4 regions of the Streptomyces sp. NPDC090106 genome follow, and region 1 is predicted to be linked to each of the others. Evidence: riboswitches for the same ligand, from Rfam matches in the RefSeq annotation. Region 1 holds a riboswitch; each other region holds the start of a gene.
What was found. A riboswitch is a leader RNA that binds a small molecule or an ion and turns the genes downstream of it on or off. The one in region 1 is predicted to bind cyclic di-AMP.
Positions count from the first base shown of each region.

Region 1 (5,713 bases):
CCGGCCTGCTGTCCTGGCCCGCGTGGCAGGCGCTGCACGCCGCCGACCGGGTGCTGTGCGCGGACGGCGCCCACCCGCAGCTCCCGTATCTGCGCGAGGCGGGCACCGCGGTGGACGAGGCGTCGCCGAGCGCCGAGGAACTGGTGGCGTACTGCGCGGGCGGACGCACCGCCGTGGTCGTCGCCACCGGCGAGGGCGACCCCGCGCTCACCGACGGCCTCGCCCGTCTCGCCGGCTCGGGCCGCACGGCCATGCCCGAGCTGGAACTCCTCCCCGCCTCCTACGACCTCCCCGGCGCCCGGCTCCTCGACCTCGTCCAGGTCATGGACCGCATCCGCGCCGAATGCCCCTGGTCCTCGCAGCAGACCCACAAGGGCCTGGCCAAGTACGGCATCGAGGAGGCCTACGAACTCGTCGAGGCCATCGAGGACGGCGACCGCGACGAACTCCGTGAGGAACTCGGCGACGTCCTCCTCCAGGTCGTCTTCCACGCCCGTATCGCCGAGGAGGACCCGGACGCCCCCTTCTCCGTCGACGACGTCGCCGGCGGCATCGTCGCCAAGCTGATCCACCGCCATCCGCACGTCTTCGGCGACGCCACCGCCACCACCCCCGAGGAGGTCAAGGAGCACTGGCTGCGCACCAAGGCCGTGGAGAAGCGCCGCACCTCCGTCACCGAGGGCATCCCGCTGGGCCAGCCCGCTCTCGCCCTCGCCGCGAAGCTGTCCTCCCGGGTACGCACGGCGGGCCTCGACGTCCCGCTGCCCGGCGCGCACGGCATCGGCTACGACCTGCTCGCGCTCGCCGTGCGAGCGGAAGAGGCCGGCGTCGACCCGGAGGCGGCCCTGCGCAGCGCGGCCCGCGCCTACCGTGACGCCGTCCTGGCCGCCGAGGGGCACACCGCCTAGCCCGGGATAACGTCGCCGGGTGACCCACCAGCCCCCCGCCGAGCCCACCGACACCACCACTGCCGACGCCACCACTGCCGAGGCGACCGCACCCGCCGAGCCCACCGCCCCCGCCGAGGCGACCGCGCCCGGCACCCCCGCCACCGAGGGAATCGCCGCCGGCACCCCCACCGCCCCCGAACTCTTCACCTGGGAGTTCGCCACCGACCCCTACCCCGCCTACGCCTGGCTCCGCGAGCACGCGCCCGTGCACCGGACGAGGCTGCCGAGCGGGGTGGAGGCCTGGCTGGTCACGCGGTACGCCGACGCCAAGCAGGCGCTCGCCGACCAGCGGCTCAGCAAGAACCCCGCGCACCACGACGAGCCCGCGCACGCCAAGGGCAAGACGGGGATCCCGGGGGAGCGCAAGGCGGAGCTGATGACCCATCTGCTCAACATCGACCCGCCGGACCACACCCGGCTGCGCCGCCTGGTGAGCAAGGCGTTCACCCCGCGCCGGGTCGCCGAGTTCGCGCCGCGGGTCCAGGAACTGACGGATCAGCTGATCGACCGCTTCGCCCGGGAGGGGAGCGCCGACCTCATCCACGACTTCGCGTTCCCGCTCCCCATCTACGCCATCTGCGACCTGCTCGGCGTCCCCCGCGAGGACCAGGACGACTTCCGCGACTGGGCGGGGATGATGATCCGGCACGGTGGCGGGCCCCGGGGCGGGGTCGCGCGGTCGGTGAAGAAGATGCGCGGCTATCTGCTGGAGCTGATCCACCGCAAGCGTGAGGCCCTGCCGGCCGAACCCGCCCCCGGCGAGGACCTCATCTCGGGTCTCATCCGCGCCTCCGACCACGGTGAGCACCTCACCGAGAACGAGGCCGCCGCGATGGCGTTCATCCTGTTGTTCGCGGGCTTCGAGACGACCGTCAACCTCATCGGCAACGGCACCTACGCCCTGCTCACCCACCCCGGCCAGCGTGCCCGCCTCCAGGATTCGCTGGCCGCGGGCGAGAACGCGCTGCTGGAGACCGGCGTCGAGGAACTCCTGCGCTACGACGGCCCCGTGGAGCTGGCGACCTGGCGCTTCGCGACCGAGCCGCTCACCGTCGGCGGGCAGCGGATCGCCCCCGGAGACCCCGTGCTCGTCGTCCTCGCGGCGGCGGACCGGGACCCTGAGCGGTTCGCCGAGCCCGACACCCTCGACCTGTCCCGCCGTGACAATCAGCACCTCGGCTACGGGCACGGCATCCACTACTGCCTCGGCGCCCCGCTGGCCCGGCTGGAGGGGCAGACGGCGCTCGCCACCCTCCTGACCCGGCTCCCCGACCTCCGACTCGCGGTGGATTCGGCCGATTTGAGGTGGCGCGGAGGTCTCATCATGCGCGGGCTGCGGACGTTGCCGGTGGAGTTCACGCCGACCCGCGGTCCGAACCCGTAGGCCGTTTCGGGCCAACTCGGGCAGTGGAACCGGCCTTTGCAAACATGACACACCCTCAACTCTGTGATCTTCACGTGATCCTCGCGGCATTAACTTGTGACAAGTGATCGAATGCCTATACGTTCACGGATCAGCGCGGCGTCGAGTCCCACTCGTCGCGCGGATCACCGCTGTCTCGTGAAAGGCCCCCGCATGCTCTCCGGGAACGGTCGTCACCGTCGCCCCCGTCAGGCTCCGGCGCTCCTCGTCGCGGCCGGTGTGACGGGCTCCGCCATCGCGATCCCCCTGCTCGGCGCGGGCGCCGCGAGCGCGGCCGACGGATCCACCTGGGACCAGGTGGCCCAGTGCGAGACGGACGGCTCCTGGAGCGCCAACGACGGCGACGGCGAGTACGGCGGGCTGAACCTGTCCCAGGAGGACTGGGAGGAGTACGGCGGCCTCGACTACGCCCCGAGCGCCGACCTGGCCAGCCGCAACCAGCAGATCGCCGTCGCCGAGAAGGTCCTCGCGGACCAGGGCGTCGGGGCCTGGGGCGCCTGCGGGCTGCTCAACGGCCTCGGCCACGACGACGCCACCGCCGATGTCGACACCGGTGTGGCGAGCGGCTCCCCCTCGGCCGACGAGTCCGAATCCTCTGATTCATCCGACTCATCCAGTTCCTCCGGTTCCTCCGGTCTGTCGAACTCCACGGGGTCCCCGGACTCCGGCGCCTCGGCCGACGAGGACGCCGACGCCTCCGCCTCGCCCGAGACCTCCGCCAGTCCGGACAAGTCCGCCAAGTCGGACAGTTCCGCGTCGGATTCCGAGCAGTCGCAGTCGCCGGACGGCTCGCCCACGATCCCCGCGAACGAGGGCGAATCGGACAACTCCTGGCAGGAGGGCGGCTCTTCGGGCCTGGTCGACATGAGCGACCTCGGCTCCTCGGAGGCCACCACCAAGATCGCCGGAAAGCACCGCGGCGCGCAGGCCGAGGAGAGCGCGTACACCGTCCGCGAGGGCGACACCCTGGCCTCCATCGCCGACTCCCTTGGCCTCGACGGCGGATGGCGTCACCTGTACGCGCTGAACAAGGGCGTCATCGGGTCCGACCCCAGCGCCATCGCTCCCGGTCAGAGCCTTGTGGTCGGTATCGGACAAGCCGCTGAATAGGCCGCGAATGGGCGGGAGTTCACGTCACACTTCGCGCTGAATGTCCGGTTTGGTGAAAGTGTGGGATGAGTCTCAGAAGCCCTGATCGTCTTTGAAATTCGCCGGATCCCGTGTCTACGGTCATCACCGCTCGTCACCACGGGCCCCGGCTGCCGCAACGCCGAATCCTGCCAGCGGCCGTACGGGAACAGTCGTCGCGTCAAGCGCCGTAGGCAGGAGCGGGGGACCCAAGGTAAGTGCCCCACCGGGCAGTCGACGGTGGTGGCTTGGGGTGTAGCCGTGCCGCGCGAGAGCGGGGCACGACCGGGCAACTCAACCGGCCCGAACCCGACAGCTCACCTCGCAGGCGTCGGTGAGGGGATCCACCATGCTGTTTTCCGGCAAGGGCAAGCACCGTCGTCCGTCCAAGGCCACCCGCGTCGCCGCGCTCGCCGGCGTCACCGGTGTCGCCATCGCCGCCCCGCTGATGGCGGCCGGCACGGCCTCCGCCGCCACCGCCTCCGAGTGGGACACCGTCGCCCAGTGCGAGTCCGGCGGCAACTGGTCCATCAACACCGGCAACGGCTACTACGGCGGCCTGCAGTTCTCGGCCTCCACCTGGGCCGCGTACGGCGGCACCGCCTACGCCTCCACCGCCGACCAGGCCAGCAAGTCCCAGCAGATCGAGATAGCCGAGAAGGTCCTCGCCGCGCAGGGCAAGGGCGCCTGGCCGAGCTGTGGTGTGGGCCTGTCCGGCGCGAGCTACACCGGTTCCAGCAGCTCGTCCTCCAGCGGCAGCTCCAGCAGCACCGGCTCCTCCTCCTCTTCCTCGAACAGCGGTTCCACCGCTCGGTCGACGGAGCAGCAGAGCGCGTCCCGCTCCACCGAGCGCGAGGCCGCCAAGAAGACCGTCTCCACCCCGACCGGCAAGAAGGTCAAGAAGGGCGACGGCGAGTACAAGGTCGTCAAGGGCGACACCCTCTCCTCCATCGCGGAGAAGCACAAGGTCAAGGGCGGCTGGCAGAAGCTGTTCAAGCTGAACGAGGACATCGTCGACGATGCCGACTTCATCTACCCGGGCCAGCAGCTGCATCTGAAGTAATCCTCAGCTGAACCACAGTGCCCTCACATCCGTGGTCCTCATACTGAAGGCCTCGTGAGGGTCCCCCCGTCCCCACGGGCTCCCCGCTCCGGTGCGTGTTCCCCCGTACGCATCGGAGCGGGGTTTTTTCATGCGGGCGCACGTGACCGTCTTTGTTCAGTTCAGAAACAATTTACTCTCGGTTTCGTCCACAGGTCGGTCCACGCGGTGGCCGATGCCCCGGAGCCGGTTAGGCTCTAGTCGCAAGGCCCACGTGGCCCCGCACCAACAGCGTCACATCCCAAGAAGGAGATGCTCGTGCCGTCCATCGACGTCGTCGTAGCCCGGGAAATCCTCGACTCGCGAGGCAACCCCACCGTCGAGGTCGAGGTCGGCCTCGACGACGGCAGCACGGGTCGTGCCGCCGTTCCGTCCGGCGCCTCCACCGGTGCCTTCGAGGCCATCGAGCTGCGTGACGGCGACCCGAACCGCTACCAGGGCAAGGGTGTCGAGAAGGCCGTCCTCGCCGTCATCGAGCAGATCGGCCCGGAGCTCGTCGGCTACGACGCCACCGAGCAGCGCCTGATCGACCAGGCCATGTTCGACCTGGACGCCACCGACAACAAGGGCTCGCTCGGCGCCAACGCCATCCTCGGCGTCTCCCTGGCCGTCGCCCACGCCGCCTCCGAGGCCAGCGACCTGCCGCTCTTCCGCTACCTGGGCGGCCCGAACGCGCACCTGCTGCCCGTTCCGATGATGAACATCCTCAACGGTGGGTCGCACGCCGACTCCAACGTCGACATCCAGGAGTTCATGATCGCCCCGATCGGCGCGGAGTCCTTCTCCGAGGCGCTGCGCTGGGGCACCGAGGTCTACCACACCCTCAAGAAGGTCCTGAAGAGCAAGGGCCTGTCCACCGGCCTCGGCGACGAGGGCGGCTTCGCCCCGAACCTGGAGTCCAACCGCGCCGCGCTGGACCTCATCCTCGAAGCGATCAAGGAAGCCGGTTACATCCCCGGCGAGCAGGTCGCCCTCGCCCTCGACGTCGCCGCCACCGAGTTCTACAAGGACGGCACCTACCAGTTCGAGGGCAAGTCCCGCTCCGCCGCCGAGATGACGGAGTACTACGAGGAGCTCGTGGCGGCCTACCCGCTCGTCTCCATCGAGGAC
Region 1 covers NZ_JBIVDS010000015.1:173,727-179,439, forward strand. The annotation lists gene ACIPSE_RS38305 (nucleoside triphosphate pyrophosphohydrolase) at 1-908, shown strand, start outside; gene ACIPSE_RS38310 (cytochrome P450) at 1,060-2,334, shown strand; gene ACIPSE_RS38315 (transglycosylase family protein) at 2,527-3,483, shown strand; cyclic di-AMP (ydaO/yuaA leader) riboswitch at 3,678-3,847, shown strand; gene ACIPSE_RS38320 (transglycosylase family protein) at 3,851-4,564, shown strand; gene eno (phosphopyruvate hydratase) at 4,856-5,713, shown strand, end outside.

Region 2 (5,713 bases), on a different contig from region 1:
ACCTTCGCGCTGGTCTGTGTGGCCGGGTCCCACTTCTCGACGTAGGTGCGGTCGAGGTTCTCGGAGGCCTTGTCGCCGTCCCACCAGATACGGAAGTTGACGCTGGGCGTGGTTGTGGACACCTTGCCGTCCTGGACGTTGCGGACGCCCGCGCCGGGGGCGGTGACGTCGGCGGTGGAGGTCCAGTACTCGTAGCCGCGGTGGCCCGGGTCGATGTCGCCGGTGCTGCCGCGGCCCACGTCGATGTCCGTGTCGTCGACCCAGTCGGCGGGGTGCTGCCCGGTGACGAGGCGTTCGCCGGTGTCGGCGTCGTAGTAGTACCAGGGGAAGTTCGGGATGACGCCCGACTCGGCCTGCTGGATGGCGAATCCTTCGAGGCCGGGGCGGTCGGGGTCGAGGTCGGCGATGTGGAAGCGGTCGCCGTGCCCGGCGCCGTCGACGACGTAGCGCAGGGTGCCGTCGCTGTTGACGACGTAGTTGCCGTCGGCGATCTCGTCCTTGCCGTCGAGGTCGACGTCGACGGTGCGGATCTGGTGGAAGCTGGTCGCACCGCTGCCGGACGGCACCACGTACTTCCAACGCGGCTTCAGATCGGTGCCGTTGAAGTCCCAGGTCTGGAAGAGGATCCGGAAGGCGCCCCGCTTGGCGCCGACGCGGGTCACCAGCTTGGTGACCAGGCTCGGGTGGACGCCGTCGAGGTAGGCGACCCCGAAGTGGCCGCCGGAGGGGCCGTCGGCGACGAAGTCGTCGGGTACGGGCTGCCGGGCGCGTTCCACGCCGGTCGCCCCGTCGACGACGGACACGAACTGGTCGGCGGGCGAGTCTGCGGTGACCTGCGAGCCGTCCGCGAAGGTGGTCCCGGCGGCCGTGTGCGTGAGCACCTCGGCCCGGCCGTCGCCGTCCAGGTCGAACACGGTGACGTTGTCGTCGTTGCGGTAGCCGCCGATGGCCGTGGAGCCGCTGATCGCCGCGGGCGCCGGGTCGTTGGCGCCGTTCCCGCCCACCTGCGTGTACGAGCCGGGCCCCTGGTCGACGCGCCACAGCCGCCGGCCGGTCAGCGTGTACGCCTCCAGCAGGTCGGGCCTGTCTCGGGTCCCGGACAGGCGGCTCACGACGAGTTCGTACCGTCCGTCGCCGTCGAGATCGCCGGGCCAGGCGTGCTGCACGGTGTAGCCGTCGGCGGCGGCGAGCGGGATCTCGGCGTACCCCTGCGCGAAGTCCAGCGCGGCCGAACCGGGCCCGCTCTCCTTGCCGTTGACGACGGCGCGCACGGTGTAGGTGCCGGCGCCGGGCGTGTCGTCCTGGTAGGTCGTGGACCGGGTGACGGGGGCGCGGTTGAGGCGTCGGCCGTTCTTGTACACGTTGAAGGCGATGGCGTCGCCGTACCGGGCGTACTCGGTGCCGAGCAGACGCCAGCTGAGGAAACGGCCGTCACCGGACGGCACGGCGACCAGGCCGCGGTCGAGGTCCTCCACGGTCCGCCGGGGCCGGTCCTCCTGCGCGGCATGCCCGGCGGGCGCGGAGAACAGCCCGGCCAGCAGGGCCGTCGCGGCTATGGCGACGGTTCTTCGACGGCGCGAACGGGTGTGCACGGGTGCTCCTTTGCGAGAGGGGCGACACCACCGGGGAAAGCGCTTGCCCCCCGATGTCGCCCTCACTCTCGCCCCACCCTCCCGCCCCTGTCGACGCCTTGGACCCCCGCGCCACAAGACCGCAATCGAGCGATCATGAACGAGCAACGCCCGTGCCGGGGAACGCCCTTGAGGAGCGGCGCCTTTGACGAGTGGCTCCTTTGACGAGGAGCACCCGCGCCGACGGACACCGAAGGCCGGACCCGGGGATCTGGGTCCGGCCTTCGGTGGCACAGGGGGGAGGCGTCCGGGGGACCGGGGTCCGAGGGAGGCGCCGACGGGAGCCGTCAGCCGACGGCGACGCCCTTCGCGCGGAGGTAGGCGACCGGGTCCACGTCCGAGCCGTAGTCCGGCGTGGTGCGGATCTCGAAGTGGAGGTGGGGCCCGGTCACGTTGCCGGTCGCGCCGGAGAGGCCGACCTGCTGGCCCGCGGTGACGCTCTGGCCCGCGGAGACGGAGAGGGAGGAGAGGTGGGCGTACTGGGCGTAGTAGCCGTCGGCCAGCTTGATGACGACCTGGTTGCCGTACGCGCCGCCCCATCCGGCGGAGACGACCGTGCCCGCGCCGACGGCCTTCAGGGTGGTGCCGGTCGGGACGACGAAGTCGACGCCCGTGTGGTAGCCGCTGGACCACATGCTGCCCGCCGTGTGGTAGGCGGTGCCGACGGTCGCGCCGGAGACGGGCAGGACGAAGCCGCTCGACGAGGTGGTGCTCCCGGACGACTCGCTGCTCTGGCTCGCCGTGCCGCCGGACGAGGAGGAGGACGAAGACGACGACGAAGACGACGACGAGGAGGATTCCTTCGCGCTCGTCGACGCGTTGCCGCCGGAGGACTTCGCCGAGCCCGACGACGACTCCGTGCGCGCGGTGGCCTTCTTGCCGATGGAGAGCTTCAGGCCGGGGTGGATCAGCGACGGGTCGGAGCCGACGGCCTCACGGTTGTCCGAGTAGAGTTTCTGCCAGCCACCGCTGACGTTCTGCTCCTCGGCGATCTTCGAGAGGTAGTCGCCGGACCGCACCGAATAGGTGTGCACGGTCGAGGTGTTCGCGGTGCTCGCCGAGTTCGCGGCACTCGTGGAGTTCGCGGCGCTCTTCTTCGCGGTGGCCGTCTTCTGGGCGACCGGAAGACTCTGAACGGGCTTTTCCGAAACGGACTGCGAAGTGGCGGCGTGGGCACCGGACGCGCCCATCAACGGCAGGGCGAGAGCGGCCCCGCCGGTTCCGGCCACGGCGATCGAGCGGGTGAGGCGCTGGGACTTCGGACGGCGGTGCTTACCCTTGGCGGGCATGACGAATTCCTCTCCGGCGCCTACGAGGTGAGCTGTCGGGTGCGGACTGGAGATGTCCGGCCGCAGCGTGTGCGGCTTTACCCCAAGCCTGTTCCGGAGACCGGGACAGGCGTTTCTACCTGTGGGTCCCCCGCTCCTGCCGGGCACGGGTGGGTGTGCGCGGGGTCCGGGCGGCGGCAGGATTAGGCGTTCCGACCGGATCGGTGGCGAACGTAAGCGAGAGAGACGCAAAGGGACAAGTGAGGGTTTCCCGGCGGAATGGATTCCCCTTGATCACCTGTGAATTTCCCGGTCACCCTCCGTATATTCGACACCGCCCGAACACCGCGAACACGCTGCGAACACAGCTGAATTACGTGAACATGACGGGCGACTCACCGTCACGGATATGACGCTGCTCACGTGCCGATTTCACAGCTCCCTTTATTCCAGAGCGAGTTGGAATGAACGATGAGGAAGGCTGCAATTCGGACAGATGGATCAGATACGACGTAGCCGGAGAACCGTCGCATCCAGATCGCCGCGCAGCCCGGTGCGCAGTCCGTGGTGCAGCAGGACGCCCCCGCGGTGGACTTCGCCCGTTTCGCGGCATTCATATGCGGCTGTCGGGTCGAGGCCGCGCAGCCGCAGCGCCGGCACGGTCTCGCCGTAGCTCTGCGCCTGGAGGCAGGCGAGCACGACGGTCTCGTCACCGAGGACGTACTGGACGGCGCTCAGACCGCCCTGGGGAGCCCGGAGGCGGTAGAGGTCGCCGCGCTGCACCAGGGGGCGGATCTCCTTGTAGAGATCGACCCATTCCCGGGCCTCGGCGAGCTCGGCCTCGCTCCACTTCGACAGGTCGCCGCCCACGCCGAGCACGCCCGCCATGGCGCTCACGAACCGGAACCGCAGCGAGCTGACGCGGTCGTTGAGCTGGTGGTTGGGGCTGTCGGTGACCCAGGCGGCCATCACGCGCGCGGGGTGGATCTGGCTGAAGCCGTGCTGGATCGTGAGCCGGTCGAGCGGGTCGGTGTTGTCGGAGGTCCACACCTGGTCGGTGCGGCTCATCACCCCGAGGTCGATCCGGCCGCCGCCGCCCGAGCAGGACTCGAAGGCCACGCCGGGGTGGGCGGCGCGCAGTCGGTCCAACAGGGCGTAGAAGGCGTGCACGTGATCGACCCACAGCCGCTGCGGGTAGGGGTCACCGGGCCAGCCCGCGTCGGTGAAGCTGCGGTTGAAGTCCCACTTGACGTAGTCGATCGGGGCGCTGGAGAGCAGGGTGTCGAGCCGCTGCCAGAGGTACTCCTGGACGTCCTCCCGCGCGAGGTTCAGTACGAGCTGATTGCGAAGTTCCGTCCGCTTTCGACCGTCCTGGTACTGCACCCAGTCGGGGTGCGCGCGGTAGAGGTCGCTGTCGGCGTTGACCATCTCGGGCTCGACCCAGATGCCGAACTGCATCCCGAGGTCGTGCACGGAGTCGGCGAGGGGCTTCAGGCCGTGCGGGAAGCGCTCGGGGTTGGGCGTCCAGTCGCCGAGCCCGGCACGGTCGCTGGTGCGGGCGCCGAACCAGCCGTCGTCGACCACGAACAGTTCGACGCCCATGTCGGCGGCCCGCCGGGCGAGGGCCGCCTGCTGCTCCTCGGAGATGTCGAAGGTGGTCGCCTCCCAGGAGTTGAACAGGACGGGCCGGTCCTGATCGGCCTGCGGGATGACGTGGTCGCGCTGGTAGGCGTGCCAGGTGCGGCTGGCGCCGCCGTGGCCGCCGTCGCTCCACAGTCCGGCGAAGAGGGGTGTCACGAAGGACCGGCCCGGCGCGAGGAGCAGCAGCCCCGACTCGTCGTGGCCGGCGCCGCCGGTGATCTGCACGCGCGCGTCCGGGAGCTGGGCGACGGCGATCCGCCAGGAGCCGGACCAGCCGAGGGCGACGCCGTAGACCTCGCCGTGCTCCTCGGTGGCGTCCGTGTCGAGGGCGACCCAGGGCAGGTGCGGGTGGCCGGTGTGGCCGCGGCGGCTGCCGATGACCTTCTCACCGTAGGTGAGGGGGGTGCGGGTGAGCCGGGACTCGGCGGCCCAGCGGCCGTGCAGCTGGGAGAGCCGCCACTGGTCGCGCTCGGGCAGGGTCCAGGTGGCCGAGTCGGCGCGCAGCAGCTCCAGGTCCTCCGTGCCCTGGTTCTCCAGGGTGACCCAGCGCTCCAGCACGTCGCCGCGCATCCGGTAGTGCAGGGTGATCGCGAGGCCCGCGTCGCGGAAGCGCAGCCGCAGCTCGTCGCCCTCGGTGTCGTACCCCTCGAAGGCCCACTCGGTGCCGCGCCGCTCGGCGGTGCGCACGGACAGGGCGGGGCGGGCGAAGCGGGGGCCGCCCTCGACGGGGTACTCCTCGCGCCCGTCGAGCGGGGACTCGAACGACGACGTCTGCGGGAGCGGCAGGGCCGCGAGGGCCTCGGCGTCGGCGAGGGTGATCGCCGCACCCCAGTGCAGGTGCAGCAGTTCGTCACCCTCGGTGAGATGGACGGCGTACCCGCTGGTGGGGCCGGTCAGGAGCCAGGTACGGCCGGCGGCGGAGATCTCCAGCATCAAATCCTCACAGAGACGAACAGTCATGCACAAGTACGAACATCATCAAGTGCCGCGGGGCCCGTGTGCAACGCCTGTGGACAACTGATTGCCCTGCGAAGCCATGTCGTATCGTCGAGGAGGCGCCCGTCGACGAGCCGCGGCGACGGAGCCGACCGGGAGGAGCCCCCGTGACGCAGCAGATCCCGTCGACCGAGCCGGAGCTGGCCGGAGTCCGCAACTTCCGTGATGTGGGCGGTC
Region 2 covers NZ_JBIVDS010000008.1:243,917-249,629, reverse strand. The annotation lists gene ACIPSE_RS26185 (hypothetical protein) at 1-1,592, opposite strand, end outside; gene ACIPSE_RS26180 (peptidoglycan DD-metalloendopeptidase family protein) at 1,919-2,920, opposite strand; cyclic di-AMP (ydaO/yuaA leader) riboswitch at 2,925-3,082, opposite strand; gene ACIPSE_RS26175 (alpha-galactosidase) at 3,401-5,473, opposite strand; gene ACIPSE_RS26170 (tyrosine-protein phosphatase) at 5,644-5,713, shown strand, end outside.
Region 2: linked by a shared signal. The riboswitch ahead of ACIPSE_RS26180 (peptidoglycan DD-metalloendopeptidase family protein) and the one ahead of ACIPSE_RS38320 (transglycosylase family protein) in region 1 are both predicted to bind cyclic di-AMP.

Region 3 (5,713 bases), on a different contig from region 1:
CCCCGTCGTCCACGCAGAGGAGGCCGCCCTCGCCAAGCTCGACCCGGCCGACCCGAGGCTCCCCGGCGCCACCGTCTACAGCAGCCTCGAACCCTGCGCCCGCCGCGCCTCCCGCCCCGCCCCCTGCGCCCGCCTGATCCTGGACGCCGGCGTGCGCCGGGTGGTCACCGCCTGGCGCGAGCCCGACACCTTCGTCGCGTCCGCCGACGGCAACGGCCTCCTGACGGCGAACGGCGTCGACGTGGTCGTCCTGCCGGAGTATGAGAGCCGGGCCAAGGCACCCAACGGCCACCTGCCGGGCTGACGGGCAGCCACCTGCTGGCCTAACAGATCCTGCGGCCCGCCCCCGGGCACGTGACGCTGCCCCTATGAGGTCAGCCCGAATTCTCGCCGTACTGCTGGTCGTTCCGCTGCTCGGCACCGCGTGTGCGGTGACGGGCGGGGACGGGACCCGGACCATGGCCCGGGCGCTGCCGCCCGACGCGTCGTTCACCCACCCCGGGGTGCTGGTCAGCGACGCGCAGCTGAACGCCGTGCGCGAGAACGTCACGGCGGGCAAGGAGCCGTGGCTGACGGCCTATCTGGCGATGCGGGACAGCACGTACGGTGCCTACAAGTACCGGGCCGAGCCGTACGCGAGCGTGGACTGCCCCGGCGGGGACCACGCCGACCGGCCCGCGCACGGGTGCGTCCAGGAGCGCGAGGACGCCATCGCCGCCTACACCCAGGCGCTGCTCTTCCGGGTCACGGGCAAGCGGCAGCACGCCGTGAAGGCGCGGGAGATCATGGACGCCTGGTCGGCGAAGATGCGCCGGCACACCGAGGAGGACGCCGGGCTCCAGACCGGCTGGGCCGGCTCCACCTGGGCGCGGGCCGCCGAGATCGTCCGGCACACCGACGGCGGCGGCTGGCCCGAGGACCGGGTCGCCCGGTTCGAGCACATGCTGCGCACCGCGTACCTGCCGGCCGTCACCCGCAAGGTGCCCGACTACAACGGCAACTGGGACCTGGTGATGACCGACGCGGCCATCGGTATCGCCGTCTTCCTGGAGGACCGCAAGGCGTTCGACCACGCCGTCGAGCGGTTCCGGGAGCGCGTGCCCGCCTACTTCTACCTGGAGAAGGACGGCAAGGTCCCGCTCACCCCCGCCGGATCGACGGTCGGCACCCCGCAGAAGCTCACGACGTACTGGTTCGGGCAGAAGACGTACAAGGACGGGCTCTCGCAGGAGACCTGCCGCAACTTCAAGCACGTCGGGTACTCCGTCGCCGCGACCGCGCACATCGCCGAGACCGCCTGGCACCAGGGCGTCGACCTGTACGGCGAGGTCAAGGACCGGCTGGCCGACACCCTCGACTTCCACGCCCGCTACCAGTCCGGCGAGTCCGCGCCCGCGTGGCTGTGCGGCGGGAAGGTCGACCGGAACATGGGACCGGACCTGGAGGTCGCCCTCAACCACCTGGAGGGCCGGCTCGGCCTCTCCGTCCCCGCCGCCCACAAGCTCGCCGAGGAGAACCGCCCCGCCGGAACCGACGATCTCTTCGTCTCCTGGGAGACCCTCACCCACGCGAACAACCCCACCGACTGAGGAGAACCGCAGGTCAGGAATGTGTGCGACGAGCACTCCGGGAATGGGGTAAGGTTGGTCTCACCGACGCGGGGTGGAGCAGCTCGGTAGCTCGCTGGGCTCATAACCCAGAGGTCGCAGGTTCAAATCCTGTCCCCGCTACTCACGGCTCAGGGCCGGAAGTCATCCGATGACTTCCGGCCCTGAGTGTTTTGCGGCCCCCGGTTTCGCCCGGTCGGTCCACACCGCTCGCCGCCCGGCCCCGCTCCGGGAAATCTGGACCCGTGGCGGAGACGGCGGCGAGGGCGGCGGAAGGGCGGCGCGTCTTAGCCGTACGCCTGCTCCCGGTCCTGCTGATCGTCGCCGGCATCCCCTACGACGTGCTCACCCCGCGGGATTTCACCGCGATCCCCTTCTTCACCGCCGCCCCGCTGGTCGCCGCCCCCGTCTACTCGCTGACCGGCACCGCCGTCATCGGGGCCGCCTCCCTCGCCGCCACCTACGCCGTGCACGTGCGCTTCGGCGACGGCGTCGACCCGGACACCCTCACCGAGACGCTCACCGTGTTCACCGTCGCCGTGCTCGCCGTCGTCCTCAGCCAGGTCCTGCGCCGCGGCGACCGGCTGCTCGCCTCCCAGCGGGTGATCGCCGAGGCGGCCCAGCGGGCGGTCCTGCCGGTGCCCGGGGAGCGGACCGGCGGCTACGACGTCGCCGTGCGGTACGAGGCGGCGCAGCGGGACGCGTTCATCGGCGGGGACCTGTACGCCGTCCAGGACAGCCCCTACGGGGTGCGGCTGGTCGTGGGGGACGTGCGGGGCAAGGGGATGGGCGCGGTGGCCGCCGTCGCCGTCGTCATCGGGGCGTTCCGGGAGGCCGCCGAGCAGGAGGCCACCCTGGAGGCGGTCGCGGGGCGGCTGGAGCGGGCGCTGGCCCGCGAGGGCGGCCGGCGCGAGGGGTTCGACGCCGCCGAGGGGTTCACCACCGCCGTGCTCGCCGAACTCCCGCACGGCGACGGGACCGTGCGGATCGTCAACCGCGGCCACCCGCCGCCGCTGCTGCTCGGCCCGGACGGCACCGTGCGCGTCCTGCGTCCCACCGAGGCCGCACTGCCGCTCGGCATGGGCGACCTCGGCGGCCGGCCCGACCGCGCGGACGAGACCGGCTTCCCCGGCGGCGCCACCCTGCTGCTGTACACCGACGGGCTCTCCGAGGCCCGGGACCGCCACGGCGAGTTCTACGACCCCCGGTCCTGGCTCACCGGCCGGGTCTTCCGCGACCCCGGCGCCCTGCTCGGCGCGCTCGCCGCGGAGGTGCGCCGGCACACCGGGGGAGCGACGACCGACGACATGGCGCTGCTCGCCGTACGGCGGCCCTGAGGCCCTCGCGCAGCCGTTGCTACGGGGGGTGATCGGGCGAGCGCCCTCCGCATAACAACTGACATACCGTCAATACCTGTGAGATCACTGAGGCGCGGTCAACTCGCCCGTTTTTCACCGTCCATGACCCCTACGTCCAGCGGAAAAACGTTAACGATCAACGGGAACGGCTTGGAATACGGGGCCCGGGTCTATTAACGTTCGATAACGCAGCGCGGTCGTCCCAGCCGTCACAAGAGTCGGCTCCGTGCGCACGCGCCGAATCCCGCGAGGGAACCGGGGAACCACCACCTTGGGGTGAATCGCTCGTAAGTCGCCGTGGCAGCACGGCGGTTATACGCGCGTAGGAGACCTTCCTGCTCCGAACCCGTCAGCTAACCCGGTAGGCGAGAAGGAAGGAAAGGAGTACGCCCACGTGGCGTCGAACAGGCCTGCCCCCGAGGCCCCGTACATGCCGAGCCAGCGCTCCGAGAGCGACGTTTTCGGTTACGGCAGTTACCACCACGACGAGGGCCCGCAGGAGGTCTGGAATCCCACCGAGGAGTCCGTCCGTCCGGTACGCGGCAAGCACCGGGTCGCCAAGCAGCGCAGCAACGGCTTCGCGCGCAGCTCCACGGTTCTGGGCGTCGGTGTCATAGCCGCCGTCGGCGGGGCCGGCATGGCCAGCGCCAACACCGGCAAGCCGCCGGTCTCCATCTCCATGCCCGACGTCGTGCCGTCCTTCATCTCCGGCGGCGACGAGGAGCCCGAGGGCTCCACCACCCCGCTCAGCGACCTGGCCAAGTCGGCCACGGCGACGGCCGCGCCCACGGTCACGGCCGCCGGGTACGACGAGGACTCCACCTCCGGCGCCGGCGAGTCGCTGCGCAACCGGATCATGGCCCAGGCCGAGAGCCAGCAGAACCAGGTCGACAACAAGGAGCAGCTCGCGGTCCAGACCGCCGCTGCCGACCAGGTCGCCAAGGCCGAGGCCGCCGCCGCCAAGGAGGCCGCGGAAGAGGCCGCCGACGCGAAGAAGGCCGCCGAGAAGAAGGCCGCCGAGGAGGCCGAGGCCAAGCGTCTCGCCGAGCTCGCCAAGCAGTACACGCTGCCGACCTCGTCGTACACGATCACCTCGACCTTCGGTCAGGCCGGTTCGCTCTGGTCCTCCGGGTACCACACGGGCCTCGACTTCGCCGCTCCCACGGGCACCCTCATCAAGGCCGTGCACTCCGGGACGATCACGGAGGCCGGCTGGGCCGGCTCCTACGGCTACCGCACGATCCTCACCCTCGACGACGGCACCGAGCTGTGGTTCTGCCACCAGTCCTCGATCAGCGTCAGCGTCGGCCAGAAGGTCGCCACCGGTGACGTCATCGGCCGCGTGGGCGCGACGGGCAACGTGACCGGCGCCCACCTCCACCTGGAGGTCCACCCCGGCGGCGCCGAGACCGGCATCGACCCGATGGCCTGGCTGCAGAGCAAGGGCCTGACCCCCTGATCCGTCGCTCCTCCGGAGATGTCCGGCAGTCCTGACGCTCACCCCCCGACGTCAGGGCTGCCGGTTTTTGCGCGCCTTTGCCGACGGGCCGGAATAGGGTCCTTCGCCACCGGGGTTGTCACTGTCCATGACTTCTCTTCGCAAGCTGGGCACGTCCGACCTTGAGGTTTTCCCGCTCTCCCTGGGCGGCAACGTCTTCGGCTGGACCGCCGACGAGGCGCAGTCCTTCGCCGTCCTCGACGCGTACACCGCCGCGGGCGGCAACTTCGTCGACACGGCCGACTCCTACTCGGCGTGGGTGGCCGGCAACTCGGGCGGGGAGTCCGAGACCGTCATCGGCAAGTGGCTCAAGGCCCGCGGCAACCGCGACGACGTGGTGATCGCCACGAAGGTCAGCCAGCACCCGCGGTTCCAGGGGCTGACGGCCGCCAACATCAAGGCGGCGGCCGACGCCTCCCTGGCCCGCCTCGGCGTGGACCACATCGACCTCTACTACACCCACTTCGACAAGCCCGAGGTGCCGGTCGAGGAGATCGTCGGCGCGCTGGACGAGCTGGTGAAGGCGGGCAAGGTCCGGCACATCGCCGCCTCCAACATCTCCCCCGAGCGCCTGGACGCCTCGCTGCGCTTCTCCGAGCGCGAGGGACTGGCCCGCTATGTGGCCCTCCAGCCCCACTACAACCTGGTCTCCCGGGACACCTACGAGGGTGAGCTCCAGGACACGGCCGAGCGCTGGGGCCTCGCCGCGGTGCCGTACTACGCGCTCGCCGCGGGCTTCCTCACCGGCAAGTACCGCCCGGAGGCCACCGTCGACAGCCCGCGCGCCGCCGGCGCCGCCAAGCACCTGGACACCGAGCGGGGCCGCAGCGTCCTCGCCGCCCTCGACGACATCGCCGAGGCCCACCTCGTACCGGTCGCGACGGTCGCCCTCGCCTGGCTCGCCGCCCGCCCCACGGTCGCCGCGCCCATCGCCTCCGCCCGCACCGTCGACCAGCTCCCCGCGCTGCTGAAGCTGGCGGACCTGACCCTGACGGACGCGGAACTCGCCCGCCTCACCGAGGCGTCGGCCTGACCCCCTAGGAGCGGTACGGGTTGTACGACGGGTGCGGTCCCGCCGGCTGCCCGTACCCGTAGGCCTGCCCGTGGCCGTACCCCTGGCCGTACACCCCGGGGATCGGCCACGGGGGCGCGGCCACCGGTACCGGCGGGGCCGTCATCCGGGCGGCGTGGTCCAGCGCGGGCCGGGCCGCGTCCCGCCGGGCCCACAGCTGCTGCAGCAGCTCCCGCTC
Region 3 covers NZ_JBIVDS010000004.1:690,168-695,880, forward strand. The annotation lists gene ACIPSE_RS16960 (dihydrofolate reductase family protein) at 1-304, shown strand, start outside; gene ACIPSE_RS16965 (alginate lyase family protein) at 369-1,589, shown strand; tRNA gene ACIPSE_RS16970 (tRNA-Met) at 1,657-1,730, shown strand; gene ACIPSE_RS16975 (PP2C family protein-serine/threonine phosphatase) at 1,853-2,944, shown strand; cyclic di-AMP (ydaO/yuaA leader) riboswitch at 3,191-3,348, shown strand; gene ACIPSE_RS16980 (M23 family metallopeptidase) at 3,360-4,424, shown strand; gene ACIPSE_RS16985 (aldo/keto reductase) at 4,552-5,496, shown strand; gene ACIPSE_RS16990 (PrsW family intramembrane metalloprotease) at 5,501-5,713, opposite strand, start outside.
Region 3: linked by a shared signal. The riboswitch ahead of ACIPSE_RS16980 (M23 family metallopeptidase) and the one ahead of ACIPSE_RS38320 (transglycosylase family protein) in region 1 are both predicted to bind cyclic di-AMP.

Region 4 (5,713 bases), on a different contig from region 1:
CACGAAGTCAAGGGGCGCACCGGCCTGGCTCACCTCTTCGAGCATCTGATGTTCCAGGGCTCCGCGCAGGTCAAGGGCAACGGTCACTTCGAACTCGTGCAGGGCGCGGGCGGCTCGCTCAACGGCACCACCAGCTTCGAGCGCACCAACTACTTCGAGACCATGCCCACCCACCAGTTGGAGCTCGCGCTCTGGCTGGAGGCGGACCGCATGGGCTCCCTGCTCGCCGCCCTGGACGACGAGTCGATGGAAAACCAGCGCGACGTCGTCAAGAACGAGCGCCGCCAGCGGTACGACAACGTCCCGTACGGCACCGCCTTCGAGAAGCTGACCGCCCTCGCCTACCCGGAGGGCCACCCCTACCACCACACGCCGATCGGCTCCATGGCCGACCTGGACGCGGCGACGCTGGAGGACGCGCGCGCGTTCTTCCGCACCTACTACGCGCCCAACAACGCGGTGCTGTCCGTGGTCGGCGACATCGACCCCGAGCAGACGCTCGCCTGGGTCGAGAAGTACTTCGGCTCCATCCCGTCGCACGACGGCAAGCCCGCCCCGCGCGACGGCTCGCTGCCCGACGTGATGGGCGCGCAGCTGCGGGAGGTCGTCGAAGAGGAGGTCCCCGCGCGCGCGTTGATGGCCGCCTACCGGCTCCCGCACGACGGCACGCGCGAGGCCGACGCCACCGACCTGGCGCTCACCGTCCTCGGCGGCGGCGAGTCCTCGCGGCTCTACAACCGGCTGGTGCGGCGCGACCGTACGGCGGTGGCGGCCGGCTTCGGCCTGCTGCGGCTCGCCGGGGCGCCGTCGCTGGGCTGGCTGGACGTCAAGACGTCCGGTGACGTCGAGGTGCCGGTCATCGAGGCCGCCATCGACGAGGAGCTCGCCCGGTTCGCCGAGCAGGGCCCCACGGCCGAGGAAATGGAGCGCGCCCAGGCCCAGTTGGAGCGCGAGTGGCTGGACCGGCTCGGCACCGTGGCGGGCCGCGCCGACGAACTGTGCCGCTACGCCGTCCTGTTCGGCGACCCGCAGCTCGCCCTGACGGCCGTGAACCGCGTCCTGGACGTCACCGCGCAGGAGGTCCAGGAGGTCGCGGCGGCCCGCCTGCGTCCCGACAACCGCGCGGTGCTCGTCTACGAGCCGGTCCCCGGACAGACCTCCGAGGACGCCGATCCCCCCGAAGACCCCGCGGCCGAGGCCACGGTCGAAGCCGGCGACGACAACGAGGAGGCGGCCAAGTGACCGAGCTCGCCGCGATGGAGTTCCACCCCCGGCCCCAGGCGGGCGAGCCCAAGGTGTGGGCGTTCCCGGCGCCCGAGCGCGGCGCGCTCGGCAACGGCCTGACCCTGCTGCGCTGCCACCGCCCCGGCCAGCAGGTCGTCGCCGTCGAGGTGCTCCTCGACGCGCCCCTGGACGCCGAACCGGCCGGCTTCGACGGTGTCGCCACGATCATGGCGCGGGCCTTCTCCGAGGGCACCGACAAGCACTCCGCCGAGGAGTTCGCCGCCGAGCTGGAGCGCTGCGGCGCCACGCTCGACGCGCACGCCGACCACTCCGGCGTCCGCCTCAGTCTGGAGGTCCCCGCCTCCCGCCTAGCCAAGGCGCTCGGTCTGCTCGCCGACGCCCTGCGCGCGCCCGCGTTCGCCGACGGCGAGATCGAGCGGCTGGTCCGCAACCGCCTCGACGAGATCCCGCACGAGACGGCGAACCCGTCCCGGCGGGCCGCCAAGGAGCTCTCCCGGGAGCTGTTCCCGGCGACCGCGCGCATGTCCCGCCCCCGCCAGGGCACCGAGGACACCGTCGAGAAGATCGACGCCGCCGCGGTCCGCGCCTTCTACGAGCGCCACGTACGCCCCGCGACGGCGACCGCCGTGGTCGTCGGCGACCTCACCGGCATCGACCTCGACGCGCTGCTCGGCGACACCCTGGGCGCCTGGACGGGCTCCAGCGCCGAGCTCCGCCCGGTCCCGCCGGTCACCGCCGACGACACCGGCCGCGTCGTGATCGTGGACCGGCCCGGCGCCGTCCAGACGCAGGTGCTGATCGGCCGTATCGGCGCCGACCGGCACGATCGCGTGTGGGCCGCGCAGGTCCTCGGCACGTACTGCCTCGGCGGCACCCTCACCTCCCGTCTGGACCGCGTCCTGCGCGAGGAGAAGGGCTACACCTACGGCGTGCGGTCGTTCGGCCAGGTGCTGCGCTCCGCGCCCGACGGCAGCGGCGCCGCGATGCTCGCCATCAGCGGCTCCGTCGACACCCCGAACACGGGTCCGGCCCTGGACGACCTGTGGAAGGTCCTGCGCACGCTGGCCGCCGAGGGGCTGACCGACGCCGAGCGGGACGTCGCCGTGCAGAACCTCGTCGGCGTGGCCCCGCTGAAGTACGAGACGGCGGCGGCCGTGGCGAGCACCCTGGCCGACCAGGTCGAGCAGTACCTGCCCGACGACTACCAGGCCACCCTGTACCGCCAGCTCGCCGCGACCGGCACCGTGGAGGCCACCGCGGCGGCCGTCAACGCGTTCCCGGTGGACCGTCTCGTGACGATCCTCGTCGGCGACGCGGCGGCCATCAAGGAGCCCGTCGAAGCCCTCGGCATCGGCGCGGTCAAGGTCGTGCCGGCGGAGTAGCACCGCACCGGCACGCGCGCGTGGAGGGGCTCTGGTGACGCGACGGTCACCAGGGCCCCTCTCTCCTTGCCGTCCTTGGAAATGTCCGAATTGAACGTCCGTCGCCTGTTTGCCCTGTGGGATGAATGACAAACGGCCTGATCCGTTTGAGGATCGAAAGTCGCCCCGCTTAGCGTCTTCCGGGCTGTCCGTCAGAGCAGTGCGCCGCGCCCGCGGCACCGGACAGTCATCGCCGAGTCCCCGTACGGCGCGAGCCAGGGGAGCCGGGGACCCACGCAGTCCCTGGGGTGAATCGGACGCCCGCGCGAGCCGCGAGGGGGTCCGTAGGAGACCTTCCTGCTCCGAACCCGTCAGCTAACCCGGTAGGCGAGAGGGAAGGAAAGGACCAGCCCTTACATGGCGTTCACGCGCCCCACCGGGAAGCACCGTGCCCCGAGCCGGATGCAGCGCACCACCGTTCGCGCGGCGGGTGTCGCGGCTCTCGCCACCACCGGCGTCATCGGCACCCTCGCCGCCCCGGCCCTCGCCGCGGAGCCCGCGGTCGAGCAGACCGGCATCATCCCGGTCGTCAGCATCGGCGACGACGTCGCCGACCAGATAGGCGCCCAGGCCGCCGCCCAGAAGCAGGCCGCCGAGGAGAAGGCCGAGCAGGCCGCCCGCGCCCAGGCCGCCGCCGAGGCGCGGAAGAAGGCCGCCGCCGCGGCCAAGAAGGAGCGCGAGGCCAAGGAGCGCGCCGCGCGCGCGGCCGAGCGCAAGCGCCTGAACTCCTTCGTCGCCCCGATCGCCGGCTCGTACATCTCGACCGGCTACAAGGCGGGCGGCGCCGTCTGGTCCTCCGGCAGCCACACCGGCGTCGACTTCCACGCGGCCAGCGGCACCTCCGTGCGCGCGGTCGGCTCCGGCACGGTCGTCGAGGCCGGCTGGGGCGGGTCGTACGGCAACAACATCGTGATCAGGATGAACGACGGCACGTACACCCAGTACGGGCATCTGTCGTCCATCGGTGTCTCGGTCGGCCAGACGGTCACTCCTGGCCAGCAGATCGGCCTGTCCGGCGCGACCGGCAACGTCACCGGACCGCACCTGCACTTCGAGGCCCGGACGACCGCCGAGTACGGCTCGGACATCGACCCCGTCTCCTACCTGCGCTCGCACGGCGTGAACGTCTGAGAAAGCGCTGCCCGACCGCACGGAACCCCGGCTCCACCGAGCCGGGGTTTCGTCGTTTTCGTCACCCCGGTGTCCAAAAAATATCCATGGATTCCGGCCCCCCGTCGGAAATTCCCGCTCATTGCCATAGAGTCACTGAACACACGTCAATCATCGACGTTTCACGGGGATTAAGGCGGAGGTCGGTCATGCGTATTCCGGCGCACTCGGTATGCACCGCGATCCGGGACGACATCGTCGCCGGGGTCCACGAGCGCGGCAGCCGGCTCACCGAGGAACTCCTCGCCCGCCGCTACGGCGTCTCCCGTGTCCCCGTGCGGGAGGCCCTGCGGACCCTGGAGGCCGAGGGGTTCGTCGTGACGCGCAGGCACGCGGGCGCGTGCGTCGCCGAACCGACCGAGCTGGAGGCCGCCGACCTCCTGGAGATGCGCCAGCTCCTCGAACCGCTGGGTGCCGCGCGGGCCGCCCAGCGCCGCACCGAAGCCCATCTGAAGGTCCTGCGCGGCCTGGTCAGACTGGGTCAGGAGCGGGCCAGGAGGGGCAACAGCGACGATCTGCGCTCGCTGGGCGGCTGGTTCCACGAGACGCTCGCCCAGGCCTCCGGCAGCCCCGCCCTGACCTCGATGCTGACCCAGCTGCGGCACAAGATCTCCTGGATGTACGCCGTGGACGCCCCCGCCGACCCGGTGGAGTCCTGGGCCGAGCACGGCGCGATCGTCGACGCCGTGGCGCGCGGCGACAGTGAGCGGGCCCGGTCGGTCACGGCCCTGCACAACGAGCGCTCGGCAGGGACGCACCGACTCCGTTTCCCGCCGGGAGGCGAGCGTGTGAGGAACTCGCAACATCCCGTAAACATGTCGAGCCTGCGGCATTAACACAGGCACCGTATACAAAGAGGAGATAATTCGCGGGGGATTATTTCTGCTGCCCTGGAGCTGAAAAGCGAGAGGCTCGCCCGATAATTCGGGCGAGCCTCTCGGTGTTGATTCCGCTGATTTATCCGAGCGGTACTCAGACGGTCTCGGGAAGCTCCTCGAGCCCTTCGGAGACCAGCTTCGCCAGACGGTCGAGAGCGGCGTCCGCGCCCTCGGCGTCCGACGCGAGGACGATCTCCTCGCCGCCCTGGGCGCCCAGGCCCAGGACCGCCAGCATGGAGGCCGCGTTGACGGGGTTGCCGTCGGCCTTGGCGATCGTCACGGGGATACCGGTGGCCGTGGTGGCCCGGACGAAGATGGAAGCGGGGCGGGCGTGGAGGCCCTCGGCCCAGCCGACGTTGACGCGGCGCTCAGCCATGTGATGCTGCCCTTCGGTGTTCAGGGTTGTCTAGACCAGTTTCCCACACGTGAAGTGTCTCCGGAGGGCGACGTACGTCCCTCCGGGGTGAGTCGCCGGACCGCGGCCTCGGTCCGGCTTCCGTCCTCGGTGCTGCGCTGTGTTTCTCCACAGACTGCCTCGCGCCACTGTCGTACGCGAGCCGTACGCTGGGGCGCATGCAGACCGCGTCGGACCGGCACGAGTACCCCGCCCACTGGGAAGCCGACGTGGTGCTGCGCGACGGCGGCACCGCGCGGATCCGCCCCATCACCGTCGATGACGCCGATCGCCTGGTCAGCTTCTACGAGCAGGTCTCGGACGAGTCGAAGTACTACCGCTTCTTCGCGCCCTACCCGCGTCTGTCCGCCAAGGACGTCCACCGCTTCACGCACCACGACTTCGTGGACCGGGTGGGGCTCGCCGCCACCATCGGCGGCGAGTTCATCGCCACCGTACGCTACGACCGCATCGGCAAGGACGGCCTGCCCGCGTCCGGGTCCGACGAGGCCGAGGTGGCCTTCCTCGTCCAGGACGCGCACCAAGGGCGCGGTGTCGCCTCCGCCCTCCTCGAACACATCGGTGCCGTCGCGCGCGAGCGCGGC
Region 4 covers NZ_JBIVDS010000018.1:41,858-47,570, reverse strand. The annotation lists gene ACIPSE_RS41085 (M16 family metallopeptidase) at 1-1,242, shown strand, start outside; gene ACIPSE_RS41080 (M16 family metallopeptidase) at 1,239-2,627, shown strand; cyclic di-AMP (ydaO/yuaA leader) riboswitch at 2,848-3,011, shown strand; gene ACIPSE_RS41075 (M23 family metallopeptidase) at 3,024-3,797, shown strand; gene ACIPSE_RS41070 (GntR family transcriptional regulator) at 3,986-4,672, shown strand; gene ACIPSE_RS41065 (HPr family phosphocarrier protein) at 4,809-5,090, opposite strand; gene ACIPSE_RS41060 (GNAT family N-acetyltransferase) at 5,288-5,713, shown strand, end outside.
Region 4: linked by a shared signal. The riboswitch ahead of ACIPSE_RS41075 (M23 family metallopeptidase) and the one ahead of ACIPSE_RS38320 (transglycosylase family protein) in region 1 are both predicted to bind cyclic di-AMP.